One region of the Streptomyces sp. NPDC001373 genome, then DNA from elsewhere that is predicted to be linked to it. Evidence: riboswitches for the same ligand, from Rfam matches in the RefSeq annotation. Region 1 holds a riboswitch; each other region holds the start of a gene.

Evidence for each region. A riboswitch is a leader RNA that binds a small molecule or an ion and turns the genes downstream of it on or off. The one in region 1 is predicted to bind thiamine pyrophosphate.
Region 2: linked by a shared signal. The riboswitch ahead of ACFY15_RS00380 (thiamine ABC transporter substrate binding subunit) and the one ahead of thiO (glycine oxidase ThiO) in region 1 are both predicted to bind thiamine pyrophosphate.
Region 3: linked by a shared signal. The riboswitch ahead of thiC (phosphomethylpyrimidine synthase ThiC) and the one ahead of thiO (glycine oxidase ThiO) in region 1 are both predicted to bind thiamine pyrophosphate.

The regions. Positions count from the first base shown of each region.
Region 1 is NZ_JBIAWQ010000004.1:321,087-327,564, forward strand. Features, by position in the region: gene metF (methylenetetrahydrofolate reductase [NAD(P)H]) at 1-317, opposite strand, end outside; gene thiE (thiamine phosphate synthase) at 553-1,191, opposite strand; gene ACFY15_RS12435 (Rv2175c family DNA-binding protein) at 1,271-1,636, opposite strand; gene ACFY15_RS12440 (NAD(P)/FAD-dependent oxidoreductase) at 1,785-3,005, opposite strand; TPP riboswitch at 3,107-3,219, shown strand; gene thiO (glycine oxidase ThiO) at 3,217-4,401, shown strand; gene thiS (sulfur carrier protein ThiS) at 4,398-4,598, shown strand; gene ACFY15_RS12455 (thiazole synthase) at 4,604-5,398, shown strand; gene pknB (Stk1 family PASTA domain-containing Ser/Thr kinase) at 5,518-6,478, shown strand, end outside.
Region 2 is NZ_JBIAWQ010000001.1:90,860-97,337, forward strand. Features, by position in the region: gene ACFY15_RS00370 (ABC transporter ATP-binding protein) at 1-842, opposite strand, end outside; gene ACFY15_RS00375 (ABC transporter permease) at 842-2,458, opposite strand; gene ACFY15_RS00380 (thiamine ABC transporter substrate binding subunit) at 2,515-3,615, opposite strand; TPP riboswitch at 3,704-3,831, opposite strand; gene rlmN (23S rRNA (adenine(2503)-C(2))-methyltransferase RlmN) at 3,852-4,967, opposite strand; gene ACFY15_RS00390 (phosphatidate cytidylyltransferase) at 5,104-6,180, opposite strand; gene frr (ribosome recycling factor) at 6,180-6,478, opposite strand, start outside.
Region 3 is NZ_JBIAWQ010000002.1:109,128-115,605, forward strand. Features, by position in the region: gene ACFY15_RS05835 (aldo/keto reductase) at 1-728, opposite strand, end outside; gene thiC (phosphomethylpyrimidine synthase ThiC) at 849-2,636, opposite strand; TPP riboswitch at 2,631-2,775, opposite strand; gene ACFY15_RS05845 (YibE/F family protein) at 2,848-4,326, shown strand; gene ACFY15_RS05850 (SsgA family sporulation/cell division regulator) at 4,360-4,812, opposite strand; gene ACFY15_RS05855 (IclR family transcriptional regulator) at 4,910-5,656, opposite strand; gene ACFY15_RS05860 (DUF5326 family protein) at 5,839-6,066, opposite strand; gene ACFY15_RS05865 (cupin domain-containing protein) at 6,227-6,478, opposite strand, start outside.

The sequences.
Region 1 (6,478 bases):
TGGCCGATCACGTGGCGCAGCTCGGCGACGGAGTGGTCTACGGCGGTGAGGTGCGCGACGGGGGTCAGGGTGGTGTCGGCGGCGATCTGCTCGGTGGCGCGGACGGTGCCGCCCCGGGTCGAGCCTCCGGCCCCGTACGTGACGGAGACGAAGCTCGGGGAGACCGCCTCGATCCGGCGGAGCGCGTTCCAGAGGTTGCGCTCGCCCTTCTCGGTCTTGGGAGCCCAGAACTCGAAGGAATACGAGGCTCCGGACGCGAGGAGGTCGCGGACCGTGTGTGCGCGGTCCGACCAGGTGGAAGCGGTACCAAGGGCCATACGGGCAGGTTAGACGCGCCCCGGCGGACGCCGAAGCGCTGTCCACCCATTGGACGGATTTTTGGACACCCCGGCGCGGGCTCCGGCCGGGCACGAGGTCCGCGCGAGCGGGGTGCGAGCACGGTGCGAGGGGGCCGCCGCCCGGGCCGGGTCGGGTCCGGGCGGAACGGGTCCGGGCGGGGCGGAACGGGTCCGGGCGGGGCGGGTCCGGGCGGGGCGGAACGGGTCCGGGGCCTCAGGCGAGGCGGGCGCGGACGCGCTTGGCCAGCTCGGCGGCGGCGGCACCGGGGTCGGAGGCCTCGGTGATGGCGCGGACGACGACGACGCGGGTGGCACCGGCGTCGAGGACCTCGTCCAGGTTGGCGGCGTCGATGCCGCCGATCGCGAACCAGGGGCGGGCCTGGTCCAGGGAGGCCGCGTGGCGGACGAGGTCCAGGCCGGGGGCGTGGCGGCCGGGCTTGGTGGGGGTGGGCCAGCAGGGGCCGGTGCAGAAGTAGTCCACGCCGGGTTCGGCGACGGCGGCGTCGACCTCGGACGCGGAGTGGCAGGAGCGCCCGATCAGGACGTCCCGGCCGAGGATCGCGCGGGCGGCGGGGACGGGGATGTCGCCCTGGCCCAGGTGCAGGACGTCGGAGCCGATGGCGTGCGCGACGTCGGCGCGGTCGTTGACCGCGAGGAGCTTGCCGTGCCGGCGGGCGGCCTCGGCGAAGACCCGGAGGTGTTCGAGTTCCTCGCCGGCCTCCATGCCCTTGTCGCGGAGCTGGACGACGTCCACCCCGCCGGCCAGGACGGCGTCGAGGAACTCGGGGAGGTCTCCCTGCCGCTTTCGGGCGTCCGTGCACAGGTAGAGCCGGGCGTCGGACAGCTGCTGCATGGGAGTACCCCCCTGGTGGTGGCGGTGTGCGGGCGGGCCGAGGCTACCCCGCCGGCCCGCACACCCGTGGATCAGCCGGTCAGAGGGCGAGCGCCTGGGCGCGGCGCTTCACCTCCGTGCCGCGATTCTCGCGCAGCGCCTGCACGGGGGTGCCGGGCAGGGTCGGATCCTCGGTGAAGAGCCACTCCAGCATCTCCTCGTCGGAGAAGCGGTCGTCGCGCAGCACCGTCAGCAGGCCGACGAGTCCCTTGACGACCTTGTCGCCGTCGATGAACTGGGCCGGAACCTGCAGGGCGCGGTTCTCGCCCCGGCGTACGGCGATCAGCTGCCCTTCCTTGACCATCTGGCGGACCCGGGTCACCTCGATGTCGAGCATCTCCGCGATGTCGGGGAGGTACAGCCAGGAGGGGACGAGGGCATCGATCTTTGCGTCAATCTCGGTCACGGGGACAAGCCTGCCACCTCGGCGGGGCACCCGGTACCCGGCCCCGTCCGTCCGGGTCCGTCCGCGTAGGCGGGGATCCGCCCGGATCGGGGTCCGCGTCCGGTTACGGCCCCGGCCGCGGAGCCGCGGGCCGGGCTCCGGGACCGTGTCAGACGGCGGCCGACTTCAGCGGTACGCCCGGGTCGGCGACCCTGGCCGGATCCACGGGGGCGCCCGACTCGATCAGCTTCCGCCCCTGGGCCAGGTCCCGGGGGCGGCCGACGGCCAGGACCGCGACGAGGGCGTTCCCGCGCAGCCAGCACACCGACCAGGTGTCGCCGTCCGGGTCGCCGCGCCACAGCAGGGTGTCGGCGCCGCCGTGGTGGCCGGCGTACTGCACGAAGCGGCCGAACTGCTCGGACCAGAAGTAGGGCACGGGGTCGTAGGCCTGTACGGCCTCCCCCGCGACGATGTTCGCCGCCACCGTGCGCGGGCCCTGGAGGGCGTTGTCCCAGTGGTGGACCAGCAGCCGGGTCCCGTAGCGGGCCGACGGGAAGGAGGAGCAGTCGCCGACGGCGTACACCCCGGGCAGGGAGGTGCGCAGGTGGGCGTCGGCGGTGACGGAGCCGTCGGGGCCCCGCTCGACGCCGCTGCCGTCCAGCCATTCGGTGGCGGGCCGGGCGCCGACGCCGACGACGACGGCCCCGGCGGGCAGCTCGCGGCCGTCCGCGAGGAGCACCCGGCCCTCCTCGATCCCGGCCACCCGGGCGCCGGTGAGCAGGGTGGCGCCGGCTCCGGCGTACCAGCGGGCCATGGGGGCGGCGACCTCGGCGGGCAGGGCCCCGGCGAGGACCCGGTCGGCCGCCTCGACCACGGTGACGGCGCAGCCGGCCTCGCGGGCGGCGGTGGCGAACTCGGCACCGATCCAGCCGGCCCCGACCACGACGGTGTCGGGGGCGGCGGCCAGGACCGGGCGCAGCCGGGCGGCGTCGTCGAGGGTGCGCAGCAGGTGGACGCCGGGGACGCCGTCGGTGCCGGGCAGGGTCAGGGGCGTGGCTCCGGTGGCCAGGACGAGGACCTCGTACGGGACCGGGCCGGTCTCGGTGTCCAGCTCGTGGTCGGCGGCGCGCAGGCCGGTGACCTCGACGCCCAGGCGGAGTGCGATGCCGAGGCCCTCGAAGTCGACGTCGAAGGCCGAGTCCTCGGCCTTGCCGAGCAGCACCGCCTTGGAAAGCGGCGGGCGGTCGTAGGGCTGGTGGGGTTCGGCGCCCAGCAGGGTCACGGGGCCGGTCCAGCCCTGTTCCCGCAGGGCCACCGCGGTCTGCACGCCGGCCATTCCGGCGCCGACGATCACGACACCGGGCTTCGTCTGTTCCGTCTGCTCACTCACACGGCCAGCCTAGCCACCTGACGGCCCGTCAGGAAACGGGGGGCGGGGTGCCACAGGGAGGCAGCCTTACCCGCCACCGGCCCCGGGGTTACGCTGGCCACCGTACCTATCGCGGGAGTCCGGGCGCACCGGGCTGAGAGGGAGGCTGGCCGGCCTCCGACCGTACGAACCTGATCCGGGTCATGCCGGCGAAGGGAGGGGCTGGACGCCCATGCACGCATCCGACAAGGGATCCGACCACCGGGGCTGCGACGTCCTCGTCATCGGTGGCGGGATCATCGGCCTGGTCACCGCCTGGCGGGCGGCCCGCAGCGGCCTGCGCACCGCGCTCGCCGACCCCGACCCCGGCGGCGGCGCCGCCCGGGTCGCGGCCGGCATGCTCGCCGCCGTCACCGAACTGCACTACGGCGAGGAGACCCTGCTGGGGCTCAACCTCGCCTCCGCTACCCGCTACCCGCAGTTCGCCGCCGAGCTCACCGAGGCCAGCGGCGGCATGGACCTCGGCTACCGCGCCTGCGGCACCCTGGCCGTCGCCCTCGACGCCGACGACCGCCTCCACCTGCGGGAACTGCACGCCCTCCAGCGCCGCTGCGGCCTGGAGTCCGAGTGGCTCACCGGCCGCGAGTGCCGCCGCCTGGAGCCGATGCTGGCCCCCGGGGTGCGCGGCGGGCTGCGCGTCGACGGGGACCACCAGGTGGACCCGCGCCGGCTCGCCGCCGCACTGCTGGCCGCCTGCGAGCGGGCCGGGGTGGAGATCCACCGGGCGGCCGCCCGCAGGCTGCTCGTCACCGCCGACCGGGCCTCGGGAGCGCTGCTCGACGACGGCACCGGGCTGCGCGCCGACCAGGTGGTCCTGGCCGCCGGCTCGCTCAGCGGCCGGCTGGAGGGCGTACCGGAGCAGGTGCTGCCCCCCGTACGGCCGGTCAAGGGGCAGGTCCTGCGGCTGGCCGTGCCGCCCGCCTACGCTCCGTTCCTGTCCCGGACGGTACGGGCCGTGGTGCGCGGCAGCCACGTCTACCTGGTCCCGCGCGAGAACGGCGAGCTCGTCGTCGGGGCCACCAGCGAGGAACTCGGCTGGGACACCACCGTCACCGCCGGCGGGGTCTACGAGCTGCTGCGCGACGCCCACGAACTGGTCCCGGGCATCACCGAGCTCCCCCTGACCGAGACCCGGGCCGGGCTGCGCCCGTGCACCCCCGACAACGCGCCGCTGCTGGGCCCCAGCGACCTGCCCGGGCTGCACCTGGCCACCGGCCACTACCGCAACGGGGTGCTGCTGACCCCGCTCACCGGCGACGTCATGGCGGAGCTGCTGACCACCGGCGCCGTGCCGGAGGTCGCCCGCCCCTTCAGCCCCCGCCGCTTCTCCTCCACGCGTCAGGAGTCCCTCGCATGACCATCTCCGTCAACGGCGAGCCGCGCGAGGTCGCGGCCGGCACCACCCTCGACACGGTGGTCGCCACCCTGACCACCGCCCCCTCCGGCGTGGCCGCCGCCCTCAACGAGACGGTCGTCCCTCGCGGACAGTGGCCGCGCACCGCGGTCGGCGACGGCGACCGGGTCGAGGTCCTCACCGCGGTCCAGGGAGGCTGAGCACCATGGCTGACGACCTGTTCACCCTGGGCGGCCGGACCTTCTCCTCCCGCCTGGTCATGGGCACGGGCGGCGCCCCGAGCCTGGAGGTCCTGGAACGCGCGCTGATCACCTCCGGCACCGAGCTGACGACGGTGGCCATGCGCCGCCTGGACCCGACGGTCCAGGGCTCCGTCCTGTCCGTCCTGTCCAAGCTGGGCATCGCGGTCCTCCCCAACACGGCGGGCTGCTTCACCGCCGGCGAGGCCGTGCTGACGGCCCGGCTGGCGCGGGAGGCCCTGGGCACGGACTGGATCAAGCTGGAGGTGGTCGCGGACGAGCGGACGCTGCTGCCGGACGGGGTCGAGCTGCTGGACGCGGCGGAGGTCCTGGTCGACGAGGGCTTCACCGTCCTCCCGTACACGAACGACGACCCGGTACTGGCGCGGAAGCTGGAGGACGTGGGCTGTGCGGCGATCATGCCGCTGGGCTCCCCCATCGGCTCCGGGATGGGCATCCGCAACCCGCACAACTTCGAGCTGATCGTGGAGCGGGCCGGGGTGCCGGTCATCCTGGACGCGGGCGCGGGGACGGCCTCGGACGCCGCGCTGGCGATGGAGCTCGGCTGCGCGGCGGTGATGCTGGCCTCCGCGGTGACCCGGGCGCAGGAGCCGGTGCTCATGGCGGCGGCCATGCGCGACGCCGTCTCGGCGGGCCGGCTGGCCCACCGCGCGGGCCGCATCCCCCAGCGCCGCTTCGCCGAGGCCTCGTCCCCCCTGGAGGGCCGCGCCGCCCTGGACCCGGAACGCCCGGCGTTCTGAGGGGCCCGGCCCTCACCCCCCGCCCACGCCCCCGCCCCCGCCCCCGCCCCCGTCACAGCTGCGCTGCAAGGCGTGGACACCCCGGCCGGGGGTGGCGGGGGCCCTCGTAGAATCGCCGGGTGGATACGACCCTGGATGACCCCCTCGTCGGGCGCGTGCTCGACGGCCGCTACCGCGTCGACGCCCGCATCGCCGCAGGCGGCATGGCGACGGTCTACCGGGCCCTCGACACCCGCCTCGACCGCGTCCTCGCGCTGAAGATCATGCACCCGGACCTGGCCGCCGACGCCGCCTTCGTCGACCGCTTCATCCGCGAGGCGAAGTCCGTGGCCCGCCTCGCGCACCCCAACGTCGTCGGCGTCTTCGACCAGGGCACGGACGGCCCCTACACGTACCTCGCCATGGAGTACGTCTCCGGCTGCACCCTGCGCGATGTCCTGCGCGAGCGCGGCGCGCTCCAGCCGCGGGCCGCGCTCGACATCCTCGAACCGGTCCTCGCCACCCTCGGCACCGCCCACCGCGCCGGCTTCGTCCACCGGGACATCAAGCCCGAGAACGTCCTGATCGGCGACGACGGCCGGGTCAAGGTCGCCGACTTCGGCCTCGTGCGCTCCGTGGACGCCGCCACCCACACCACCGGCTCCGTCCTCGGCACCGTCTCCTACCTCGCCCCCGAGCAGATCGAGGACGGTGTCTACGACGCCCGCGTGGACGTCTACGCCTGCGGCGTCGTGCTGTACGAGATGCTCACCGGCTCCAAGCCGCACACCGGCGGCACCCCCGCCCAGGTGCTGTTCCAGCACCTCAACGAGGACGTCCCGCCCCCGTCGGCAGCCGTCCCGGGGCTGCCCGCCGCGCTCGACGAGCTCGTCGCCCGGGCCACCGCCCGGAACCCCGACCTGCGCCCCGCGGACGCCGCCGCCCTGCTGGGCATGACCCGTGAGGCCCGGGCCCGTCTCGGCGAGGCCGAGCTGGACGCCGTACCGCCGCAGGCGCGGGCCGCCGAGCGGTCCTCCGCCGAGGACCGCACCGGCGTGATCCCGCGTCCGCTGGCGGGGCGGGCCGCCGAGCCCGTCCTGC
Region 2 (6,478 bases), on a different contig from region 1:
GCCGCGGCCGGCACCACCCCGGCCGGCCGGACCAGCAGCCGCTGCTCGCCCTCGGGCGAGCCGGCCGGTACGGGGACCTTCCCCCACGGGGTCGCGGCGGCGCCCCCGGAGACGGTGGCCGGGACCACGTTCTCGAAGCCGAGGAACCGTGCCACGAACTCCGAGGCCGGCCGCTGCCACACCTCCAGCGGGGTTCCCACCTGGGCGATCCGGCCGTCCCGCATCACCACCACCCGGTCGGCCAGCGCGAAGGCCTCGCCCTGGTCGTGGGTGACGGCCAGCACGGTGGTGCCCAGCCGGGAGAACAGCCCCTGGAGCTCGACCACCAGCCGCTCGCGCAGCCCCCGGTCGAGCTGGCCCAGCGGCTCGTCCAGCATCAGCAGCCTCGGCGAGGGGGCCAGCGCCCGGGCCAGGGCCACGCGCTGCTGCTCACCGCCCGACAGCGAGGCCACGGCCCGGCCCTGGGCCCCGGGGAGCCCGACCAGGTCCAGCAGCCGGGCGACCCGCTCCCCCTGCTCCGCCTTCGCGGAGCCCCGGACGCGCAGGCCGAAGGCGACGTTCGCGCCGACGTCCCGGTGCGGGAAGAGCTGGTGGTCCTGGAACATCAGGCCGACCCCCCGCCGGTGCACCGGCACCCCGGCCTGGTCGGCGCCGCCGAGCAGCACCCGGCCGGCGGAGGGCGGCTGGAGCCCGGCCACCACCCGCAGCAGGGTGGACTTGCCGCTGCCGCTCGGCCCCAGCACGCAGACGGTCTCGTGCTCTGCGACCTCCAGGTCCACCGCGTCCACGACCGCGCGGCCGCCGAAGCGCACCGTCACCCCTTCGAGCCGGAGCAGGGTCATCAGAACTCTCCCGAGGTCTTGTCGGGTCGCAGTCGCTCCAGCACCAGCAGGGACACCGCGCACACCAGCATCAGAATCGTGCTCAGGGCCATGGCCTGCCCGTAGTTCACCTCGCCGGCCCGCCCCAGCAGCCGGGCCACGGCCACCGGCAGCGTCGGACGGTCCGGCCTGGCGATGAACACCGTCGCGCCGAACTCGCCCAGCGAGACCGCGAAGGCGAAGCCCGCCGCGATCAGCACCGCCCGCCGCACCAGCGGCAGGTCCACCTCGCGCCACACCCGCAGCGGCGACGCCCCGAGCACGGCCGCCGCCTCCCGCAGCCTCCCGTCGACCGCGCGCAGCACCGGCAGCATGGTCCGTACGACGAACGGCACCCCGACCAACGCCTGCGCCAGCGGCACCAGGATCCAGGAGGTGCGCAGATCCAGCGGCGGCTCGTCCAGGGTGATCAGGAACCCGAAGCCCACCGTCACGGCGGACACCCCGAGGGGCAGCATCAGCAGTGCGTCGAAGCCCCGGACGAAGCGGCCCGCGCGCCGGGCCAGCGCCGCGGCCGCGAGTCCGCCGACGGCCAGGGCGATGGCGGTGGCGGCAAGCGCGTACTCGAGGGAGTTGCCGATGGCCTCCAGCGGCGGCACCAGAAACGTTCCGCCTCCGGAGCCGCTCTCCTGGAGCGCCCGGTAGAACCCGAAGCCGTACCCGCCGGGCGCGTCCAGGGACCGCTCCACCAGCACGGCGAGCGGGGCCACGATCAGCAGCGCCACCGTCAGCAGCACCCCGCCCAGCAGCCCGCGCTGCGCCCAGCCGCGCGGCGGGTGCGCGGTGCGCGAGGGGTCGACGAGCCGCAGCGCCGTCTCCCGCCGGCGCACGGTCCAGGCGTGCACGCCGAGGATGATCCCGACGGCGGCGAACTGGACCAGCGTCAGCACGGCGGCCGTCGGCAGGTCCAGGAGCTGCGCCGTCTGCCGGTAGACCTCGACCTCCAGCGTGGCGTACGAGGGCCCGCCCAGGATCTGCACGACGCCGAAGGAGCTGAAGGTGAACAGGAACACCATCAGCGCGGCGGCGGCCACCGACGGCGAGAGCGCGGGCAGGGTCACCCGCCGCCAGGCCGTGAACCGCCCGGCGCCCAGTACCCGGGCCGCCTCCTCCTGGCGCGGGTCCAGCTGGGCCCACAGGCCGCCGACCGTACGCACGACGACGGCGTAGTTGAAGAAGACGTGGGCGAGCAGGATCGCCCAGACGGTGGTGTCCAGCCGGACGCCCCACACCTCGTCGAGGAGCCCGTTGCGCCCGACCAGTGCCAGGAAGGCCGTGCCGACGACGACGGTCGGCAGCACGAAGGGGACCGTGACCAGGGCACGCAGCAGCTGTTTGCCGGGAAAGGAGAACCGCGCGAACACGTACGCGCCCGGGAGCGCGACGATCAGGGTGAGCACCGTCGAGGCGAGCGCCTGCCAGGTGGTGAACCAGAGCACGCCGGCGATGTCGGGCTGGGAGAGCACCTCGCCGATCCGGCCGAACTGCCAGCCCCCGTCCGTCCTGAACCCGCGGCCGACGATCGCTGCGACGGGGTAGGCGAAGAACAGCCCGAAGAAGGCGAGCGGCACGGCCATCAGGGCCAGTCTGACGGCCGTGGCCCGCCCGCCCTCCTTCGGGGAGCCGTCGCGGACTACTTCACGACGATCGAGGACCATGCCTTGACCCACTGGTCACGGTTCTTCGCGATGGTCTCGGGGGCCACGTTCTCCGGCTTCTCGACCACCACGCCGTGCTTGGTGAACGCCTCCGGCAGCTTCGCGTCCTTGACCACCGGGTTCACGAACATCTGGAGCGGCATGTCCTCCTGGAACTTCTTGCCGATCAGGAAGTCGATGAGTGCCTTGCCGCCCTCCTCGTTCTTCGCGCCCTTCAGCAGGCCCGCGAACTCGACCTGGCGGAAGCAGGTGCCGGTGGCCACGCCCGTCGGGGCCTCGGCCGGCTGGGGGTCGCCGTAGAGGACCTCGACCGGCGGGCTGGAGGCGTAGGAGACGACCAGCGGGCGGTCGCCCTTGGCCTTCTTGCCGCCGGCGGAGCCGGAGAACCGCTCGTTGTAGGCCTGCTCCCAGCCGTCGACGACCTCGACGCCGTTGGCCTTCAGCTTGCTCCAGTAGTCCTTCCAGCCGTCCTCGCCGTACTTGCCGACGGAGGCGAGCAGGAAGCCGAGGCCGGGCGAGGAGGTGGCGGCGTTCTCGGTGACCAGCAGGTTCTTGTACTCCGGCTTGACCAGGTCGTCCAGCGTCTGCGGCGGGGCGATCTTCTTGTCGGCGAAGTAGGCCTTGTCGTAGTTGACACAGATGTCGCCGGAGTCGACGGGGGTGACCCGGTGCTGCTTGTCGAGCACGTACTCGGGCTTGACCCCGTCCAGGCCCTTGGCCTCGTACGGGGTGAAGATCCCGTTGTCGAGGGCGCGCGAGAGAAGGGTGTTGTCCACGCCGAAGAAGACGTCGCCGCGCGGGGAGCCCTTGGTGAGGATCTCCTGGTTCAGGGCGGCGCCGGCGTCCCCGGACTTCAGCACCTTGACGGTGTAGCCGCTCTGCTGCTCGAACTCCTTCAGGACCGCTTCGGACACGTTGAAGGAGTCGTGGGAGACGAGCGTGATCGTCTTGGACTTCGGGGCCCCGCTCGCGGCCGCCCCCTCCTCGTTCTTGGCGCCGCCGCCGCACGCGGCGAGCGTGCCAACACCGAGGGCCGCGGCCAGCGCCGCACCCGCGATCTTCTTGGTGGTGCTCACGGTTGATTCCTCCTGGGTATGACCAGGAGAAGACGCGGCCCTGCCCGGGCGCTCGGATGGAGCGGGCACCCGGGCAGGGCGCAACAGCTTGAGGTGGTGACCGAACTTCCTACCCAGAATGACCTGGGCGAGGTTCAGAGGGTCTGCGGCCACGGTGCTTGATCCGAAAACGTGTTGCCGCACTCTCAGCGCTGTGGCGCTCCCCTGTCGGAATATGCAGATGTACGCGGGCCAGACTACCGCTCGCTCGCCGCGAGCTGCCCGCACGCTCCGTCGATCTCCTGGCCACGGGTGTCCCGTACGGTCACGGGCACGCCGTGGCGGGCGATGGCCTCGACGAAGGCCTTCTCGTCCTCGGGGCGCGAGGCGGTCCACTTCGAGCCGGGCGTCGGGTTCAGCGGGATCAGGTTGACGTGCACGCGCTTGCCCTTGAGCAGGCGGCCGAGGAGGTCGCCGCGCCAGGCCTGGTCGTTGATGTCGCGGATCAGGGCGTACTCGATGGAGACCCGGCGGCCGGACTTCTCGGCGTACTCCCAGGCCGCGTCGAGGACCTCGCGGACCTTCCAGCGGGTGTTCACGGGAACGAGGGTGTCGCGCAGCTCGTCGTCCGGGGCGTGCAGGGAGACGGCGAGGCGGCACTTGAAGCCCTCGTCGGCGAACCGCAGCATGGCCGGGACCAGGCCGACGGTGGAGACGGTGATGCCGCGCTGCGACAGGCCCAGGCCGTCGGGCTCAGGGTCGGTGAGGCGGCGGATGGCGCCGACGACGCGGTTGTAGTTGGCGAGCGGCTCGCCCATGCCCATGAAGACGATGTTGGACAGGCGGGCCGGGCCGCCGGGGACCTCGCCGTCGCGCAGGGCGCGCATGCCGTCGACGATCTGGTGCACGATCTCGGCGGTGGACAGGTTGCGGTCGAGGCCGGCCTGGCCGGTGGCGCAGAACGGGCAGTTCATCCCGCAGCCGGCCTGCGAGGAGATGCACATGGTGACCCGGTCGGGGTAGCGCATCAGGACGGACTCCACGAGGGTGCCGTCGTGCAGCTTCCAGAGGGTCTTGCGGGTGGTGTCGTCGTCGCAGCTGATGTGCCGGATGACGTTCATCAGCTCGGGCAGCAGCTCCTGCTGGAGCTTCTCGCGCGAGGCCGCCGGGATGTCGGTCCACTCCGCCGGGTCGTGGGCGTAGCGGGCGAAGTAGTGCTGGGAGAGCTGCTTGGCCCGGAACGGCTTCTCGCCGATGGCGGCCACCGCTTCGCGGCGCTCGGCGGGGGTGAGGTCGGCGAGGTGCCGGGGCGGCTTCTTGGCCCCTCGCGGGGCGACGAAGGTGAGCTCACCCGGAGCGGGACGGGGGGCCATGCGGTACTCCTCGGTACGACGGGGTGGGGGTCACCCCGCGCATGCAGGGCCGGTCCGCGGCGTCTGGGCCGCCGGACGGAAAGAGCGCGCCGCGTGGAACACGGCGCGCCCTCCAGGATAACCCGGCCCGGACCCGTCAGCCGGTGCCGACGAAGGCGGCCAGCAGCAGCCAGACGACCGGGGCCGTCGGCAGCAGGGAGTCGAGGCGGTCCATGATGCCCCCGTGGCCCGGGAGCAGCGTGCCCATGTCCTTGATGCCCAGGTCGCGCTTGATCATCGACTCGCCGAGGTCGCCCAGGGTCGCGCTGACGGCGACGGCCAGGCCCAGCAGCAGGCCCTGCCACCAGGAACCCCCGTCGATCAGGAACTCCATGCACAGCGCGCCGGCCGCCATCGCGAAGGCCACCGCTCCGAGGAGTCCCTCGCGGGTCTTCCCGGGGCTGATGCGCGGCGCGAGCTTGTGCTTGCCGAAGCGCCAGCCGACGGCGTACGCCCCGGTGTCGCTGACGACGGTCAGCAGCAGGAAGGTCACCACCCGCTGCGGGCCGTCCTCGGCCGTGAGGAGCATCGCGACGAAGGTCGCCAGGAAGGGCACGTAGAACGCCGCGAAGACGCCCGCGGTGACGTCCTTGAGGTAGTCCTCGGGCGGTTCCGTCATCCGCCAGACGAGCACCGCCAGCGCGGTCAGCGCCATGGCGACCCAGGCGCCCTCGGCCCCGCGGACGTAGCCGGCGATGACCATCGCCGCGCCGCCGACCGCGAGCGGGACCAGTGGCGCCTTGATGCCCTTCTTCTCCTGCAGCCGGGAGGTGAGCTCCCACAGGCCGACGACGACCGCGACGACGATCACGCCGACGAAGACCGCCTTGACGATGAACAGCGAAGCGAAGATCACCGCGCCGAGGCCGACGCCGACCCCTATGGCGGCACGCAGATCCCGCCCGGCGCGCTTCTTCTGCGGCGGGGGCGAGGCGTCCTGCGGTGCCTGGGAAGGCGGTGGCGGGGGGCTGGGCATGGGCTCCTGCAACGGCATCTCGGTACGGAGCGGGGGGCCGCCGGCGAAGGCGGCCCCCCGATCGCGTGCTTCCCGGTCGTCGAACGCACGGCCGGCGGCATCGGGCACGATGGGCATGGGCGCAGTCTGCGGGCCCACCAGCGCATCGTATGCGGGACCCGCCGGTACCGGCTCAGCGGCCCAGGGAGAGTCGTTCATCAGACCTCGAGGAGCTCGGCTTCCTTGTGCTTGAGCAGCTCGTCCACCTGCGCGACGTACTTCGCGGTGGTGTCGTCGAGCTCCTTCTCGGCGCGGCGCACCTCGTCCTCGCCGGCCTCCTTGTCCTTGACCAGCTTGTCGAGGGCGTCCTTGGCCTTGCGGCGCACGGCGCGGATGGAGACGCGGGAGTCCTCGGCCTTGTTCTTGGCGACCTTGATGTACTCCTTGCGGCGGTCCTGCGTCAGCTCGGGGAAGGTCACCCGGATGATATTGCCGTCGTTGCTGGGATTGACGCCCA
Region 3 (6,478 bases), on a different contig from region 1:
CCCGGAATCGCCGGGTCGAAGCGGGCCGGGTTCAGCTTCGCCCGCCCGGTGGTCAGGTCGACCGGGCCGCCGAGCCGCTGCTTCCCGCTCAGGAAGCCCGAGGCGAGGGGGCTCCAGGTCAGCACGCCCATCCCGTATCGCCGGGCGACGGGCAGCACGTCGGCCTCGATGCCGCGCGCGAGGATCGAGTACGGCGGCTGCTCGGTACGGAACCGGGGCAGGGCCCGGCGCTCGGCGACGTGATGGGCCTCGACGAGTTCCTCGGCGGGAAAGGCCGAGCAGCCGAAGGACCTGATCTTCCCGGCCCTGACGAGGTCGCCCAGGACGGACAGCGTCTCCTCTACATCGGTCGAGTGGTCGGGCCGATGCACCTGGTACAGGTCGATCCAGTCGGTGTCCAGCCGCCGCAGGCTGTCCTCGACCGCCCGCACGATCCAGCGCCGCGAGTTCCCGCTGCGGTTGCGGCCCTCTCCCATCTGGAAGTGGACCTTGGTGGCGAGCACCACGTCGTCACGCCGCCCCTTGAGCGCCCTGCCGACGATCACCTCGGACTCGCCCGCCGAGTACATGTCGGCTGTGTCCACGAAGTTGATGCCCTGGTCGAGGGCGGCGTGGATGATCCGCCCGCACTCCGCGTGATCCGGGTTCCCCACCGCCCCGAACATCATCGTGCCGAGGCAGTGGGCACTCACCTCTATGCCGGTCCCGCCCAGATTCCGGTATCGCATGGTCATGCGGCCGCACTCTAGGGGCTGGAGCGCACTCCAGCACAAGACCCCGTTCCTGGCAGTCGCCCGAACCGTCCCGCGACTCCCCCCTGAGGTCGCGGGCAGGTCCGTACGGTCGGCTCAGTCCGCCAGCGGGAGGTAGACGCGGTTGCCCGAGGCGGCGAACTCGGCGGACTTCTCCGCCATGCCCGCCTCGATCTCCTCCGCCTTCAGGTCGCCGCCGTGCTCACGGCGGATGTCCTGGGAGATCTTCATCGAGCAGAACTTCGGACCGCACATGGAGCAGAAGTGCGCGGTCTTGGCCGGCTCGGCCGGGAGCGTCTCGTCGTGGAACTCGCGGGCCGTGTCGGGGTCGAGGGCCAGGTTGAACTGGTCCTCCCAGCGGAACTCGAACCGCGCGTCCGAAAGGGCGTCGTCCCATTCCTGGGCACCCGGGTGGCCCTTGGCCAGGTCCGCCGCGTGGGCCGCGATCTTGTACGTGATGACGCCGGTCTTCACGTCGTCGCGGTTGGGCAGGCCCAGGTGCTCCTTGGGCGTCACGTAGCAGAGCATCGCGGTGCCCCACCAGGCGATCATCGCGGCACCGATACCCGAGGTGATGTGGTCGTACGCGGGCGCGACGTCCGTGGTCAGCGGGCCGAGCGTGTAGAACGGCGCCTCCTCGCAGATCTCCTGCTGGAGGTCGATGTTCTCCTTGATCTTGTGCATCGGGACGTGGCCCGGGCCCTCGATCATCGTCTGCACGTTGTGCCGCTTGGCGATCGTGTTCAGCTCGCCCAGCGTCTTCAGCTCCGCGAACTGCGCGGCGTCGTTGGCGTCAGCGATGGAGCCGGGGCGCAGGCCGTCGCCGAGCGAGTACGTGACGTCGTACGCCGCGAGGATCTCGCAGAGCTCCTCGAAGTTCGTGTAGAGGAAGTTCTCCTTGTGGTGCGCCAGGCACCAGGCGGCCATGATCGAGCCGCCGCGGGAGACGATGCCGGTCTTGCGGCGGGCCGTCAGCGGCACGTACGGCAGCAGCACGCCGGCGTGGACCGTCATGTAGTCGACGCCCTGCTCGGCCTGCTCGATGACGGTGTCCTTGTAGATCTCCCAGGTCAGGTCCTCGGCACGGCCGTCGACCTTCTCCAGCGCCTGGTAGAGCGGCACAGTGCCGATCGGCACGGGGGAGTTGCGCAGGACCCACTCGCGCGTGGTGTGGATGTTGCGGCCGGTCGAGAGGTCCATGACCGTGTCGGCGCCCCACTGGGTGGCCCAGGTCATCTTGTCGACCTCCTCCTCGATGGAGGAGGTGACGGCCGAGTTGCCGATGTTGGCGTTGACCTTCACCAGGAACCGCTTGCCGATGATCATCGGCTCGATCTCCGGGTGGTTCACGTTGGCCGGGAGCACCGCGCGGCCTGCGGCGATCTCCTCGCGGACGACCTCGGGGGAGACGTTCTCGCGGATCGCGACGTACTCCATCTCCGGGGTGATCTCGCCCCGGCGGGCATACGCGAGCTGCGTGACGGCCTGGCCGCCGCGGCCCCGGCGCGGGAGGCGCGGGCGGCCGGGGAAGACCGCGTCGAGGTTCTTGAGACCACCGCGGGGCGAGGTGTGCTTGATGCCGTCGTCCTCGGGGCGCACGGGACGGCCCGCGTACTCCTCGGTGTCACCGCGGCCGATGATCCAGTTCTCCCGCAGCGGCGGCAGGCCGCGGCGCACGTCGGTCTCGATCTGCGGGTCGGTGTACGGACCGGACGTGTCGTAGAGCGTCACGTCCTTGCCGTTGGTGAGGTGGACCTGGCGGACCGGCACCCGGATGTCCGGACGGGAACCCGCCAGGTATCCCTTGTGCCAGCCGGGCTGGCGCTCGGTCTGGCCGTCGGCGCCCTGGTCGACGGCAGGCGTGCGTGCGTCCTGAATGGTCATGAGACCTGATCTCCCTACGCCGGCATTACCCGGTAACAGGTTCGGCGGTCGACGCAGCCTCCTCCCGCACGCAATCTGCTGCGCGTACGGTGATCAGCGCCCTCTCAGCCCGGTGCTCCGAGCTCCCGCGTTGTGCAAAGTAGCCCCCACGCTAGCGTCATCTGTGGCGTGCTGAACAGTGGGCCCCCTCATCTCTTGCGATGATCTGCCGGTGACGACCTCGCCGCAGCCCCCCAACCAGCCCACAGAAACCTGGGGCCACACCGGCCACGAACATGCGTCCCCCGGGCACGCGGCCGACGGCCCACAGGAGCCTTCCCACGGCCACGGGCACTCCGATGGGCACGCGCACGGACACGGTCGGGATCACGGGCAGGCGCGCGGACACGACCATGGGCATGGCCACGGGCACGGGCACGGGCCGGCTGCCCCGGGATCCAAGCACCTGCGCAAGGTGATCTCCGCCGTGCTGATCCCCTTCGCCGTCGCCGTCTTCGCCGGCCTGGTGGTGCTCTGGCCCGGCGGCGCCCCCGGCCACGAGCGCACCGGGGTGGGCTTCGACCGTCAGACGCAGCAGGCGAAGGTGGTCGCGATCTCCGACGTCGACTGCAAGTCGGTGAACGCCTCGCAAGTCCCGTCAACCGGCAACGGCCCGGCCCCCGAGGGGCGCGAGGCACAGCCCGGCGCCTGCAAGAGGGCCACCGTCGAGGTCGGCACCGGGCCGGACAAGGGACGCGTCTTCTTCGAGATCGTCCAGCCCGGTGCGCCACGGCAGCTGGAGATGGGCCAGGAGGTGGTCGTCGCCTACGCGCCGAACGCGCCGCGCGACCTCCAGTACTCCGTGATCGACCTGAACCGCAAGTTCCCGATGATCCTGCTCGCGGCCGTCTTCGCGGTGGCGGTGGTCGTCGTCGGCCGGATGCGCGGACTGTTCGCGCTCATCGCGCTCGTCGTGAGCTTCGGGGTGCTGACCCTCTTCATCCTCCCGGCGATCCTCCAGGGCTCGAACCCCCTGCTCGTCGCGGTCGTCGGCGCCAGCGCGATCATGCTGATCGCCCTCTACATGTGCCACGGGCTCACCGCCCGCACCTCGGTCGCCGTCCTCGGCACCCTGGTCTCGCTGCTGCTGATCGGGCTGCTGGGTTCGCTGTTCATCGGCTGGGCGTTCCTGAGCGGGAACACGGACGACAACACCGGGCTGATCCACGGGCTCTATCCGAACATCGACATGAGCGGTCTGCTGCTCGCGGGCGTGATCATCGGATCGCTCGGCGTCCTCGACGACGTGACCGTCACCCAGACCTCCGCCGTCTGGGAACTGCACCAGGCGGACCCGGACATGGGTCCGCGCGCCCTGTACCGGGCGGCCATCCGGATCGGCCGGGACCACATCGCCTCCGTGGTCAACACCCTCGTCCTGGCCTACGCGGGCGCGGCGCTCCCCCTGCTGCTGCTGTTCTCCATCGCGAACAGCAGCATGGGCACGGTGGCCAACAGCGAGCTGGTGGCGGAGGAGATCGTACGGACCCTGGTGGGCTCGATCGGTCTCGTCGCCTCGGTCCCCGTGACCACGGCACTGGCCGCGCTGGTGGTGTCCGCGGACCGGCCCGCCCCCGCCCCCGCGGGCGCCGTCCCCGCCCAGGCCGCGACGCCCGCCCGCGGTGGGCGGGGACGGCGGCGCAAGCGCTGAGGAGGATGGGGACGGGCCCCGGAGAGCGGGTCCTCAGCCCGCGTTCTGCCCGTTCTGCTGCTGCGCCTGGGCGAGGATCCTGCCGAGCTCCTCGTCGAGGGTCTCCTCGAAGTCGCCGAGGCTGCGCTCCTGACCGAGCGGAACGAGCCGGTCGGTCCGGTCGAGGAACGCGACGAGAGGGGCCGCGCCGGCACGGAACAGGGCCCGGTCGCCGCCGACCTGGAGGCGGATGTGGACGTCGGAGAGCTCTCCCGGTTGGGTGGGAGCGATGTGCACATCACCGTCACCGCAGGGCCTGTTGATGCCGTCGAGAAGCAGCTCCCGGCCGAACGCCCAGGTCACCGGGGCGTCTCCGGGAAGGTGGAAGGTCAGGCGTACGGCGTAGGGGTCACGGGCGTCGTACCGGAGTTCCACCGGGATCCGGAACGCGAGCTCCTCGGAAACGAGGAAGCTCATCATGACCTCTGCCTGTACCGACTCGCGCATTGCCTACCCCGCTGTAGTGGAAGTGGCCAGGAATGATCCCCCAGGGCCCTCTTGACAAGGGTGGTGGAAGCGCCAGCAGATCACAAGGAGTGAGTTTTCAGATACTGATAGAGAAGGAGAGGGTGCTCAGCAGCGCGCCTACTTCACTCCGTAGTCGATCGACTACACACAGCAAGCGGAATTCCTGGTGCACAGGGAGAGAAATGGCCATGGCCGCAGCGGCGTCGCCGGCAGTGATCGGGATGGCCGCGCACACCGTGCCCAGTGCGTACTCCTGATGCTCGGTCACCGGCTGCATCCGCCGCAGGGAGCCGATCCGCTCCTCCAGCGTGCGCATGTCCCGCACGGTGTACGGCGTGATGCCCTCGACCGGACGACGGTCGTAGTAGTCCCTGCGCGTCTTCTCGTCCAACTGCCCCAGCAGACACTGACCGATGGCGTGCGCGTGCGCGGTGGCGCGGAAATCGGCCCATTCCTCGCAGGCGGGGTTGGCCGGGGTGTCCGAGACACCCATGACCTCGATCTCACCCTCGCGGTAGACCGCGAAGTAGACGGGGGCCCCGACCGCGTCGCGAAAGTGCGCGAGCGAGTCGAGGATCATGCTGCGACGTTTCTGCTGAAGTCCTCCGTCCGCCAGCCGGCCGGCCGCATCGCCGAGGACGAACACCCCGCCCTCCCGGCGCAGATAGCCCTCGTGCGTCAGGGTGCGCAGCAGGTGGTACGCGGTGGGAAGCGGGAGCCCCGCCTCGCGCGCCAGCTGCTTCGCCGGGGCTCCTTCGCAATGGGAGCTCGCCGCCTCCAGCAGCCGGAGGGCCCTCTGCACCGAGCCGATCAGCGTCGGCACACCGGCATTGCGATCCGGAGACACAGCTCACCCCCAGGCGTGGCGGCGGGCCCAGGGGGCCCGCCGGCGCCCAGGGAACGGCACGGATTGCCAGCCTATCCACCGATTGCCACAGGATGAGGGGTTTGCCGGGTCAGGTTCGCCCGCCTGGCGCAATGCCCGCACCCCTCGGGCCCGGCGGCCTACCAGTTGCCGGAGGAGCTCTTCGCCCCGCTGCCCGTAACCTTCTTGACGACGAAGACCAGGCCGCCGACCAGGGCCGCGAACAGCAGGACCTTGAAGGCGAAGCCGATCAGCGTGCCGATGATCGAGGTGATGATCCCGCCGAAGACGAAGAGCGCCAGCAGGGGAACGGCGACCCACTTGACCCACCACGGCGTGCCCGCGAACATCGCTCGGATCCCGTCCATGTCCCTACCTCTTCCTCGTCCTCGCCGGTGTCCCTGGCGTCGTCTTCCTTGGTCTCGAGCTTAGGAGCCGCGAGCACGGACCGGGGGCCCGCGAGCCCCCGGAACCCCCTGACCCGCCCCCTAGGGGGATCAGGGGGACGACCCCCAGACGGGCGGGGTCTCAGGCCTCCGGCGGCGAGAAGACGACCATCACCTTCAGCGGCTCGGTGATGTGGTGGAACTTGTGCGGCACCCCCGCAGGGACGTAGACCACGCTGCCGTTCGCCACCGTCGTCGTCTCCTCCCCGACCGTGATCGAGGCGCGGCCGCTCACCACGAAGTACACCTCGTCCTGGCGGTGCGGCTGTTGCGGGTCGCTCTGCCCCGCATCAAGCGAGTAGAGCCCGACCGACATGTTCCGCTCACGCAGGAA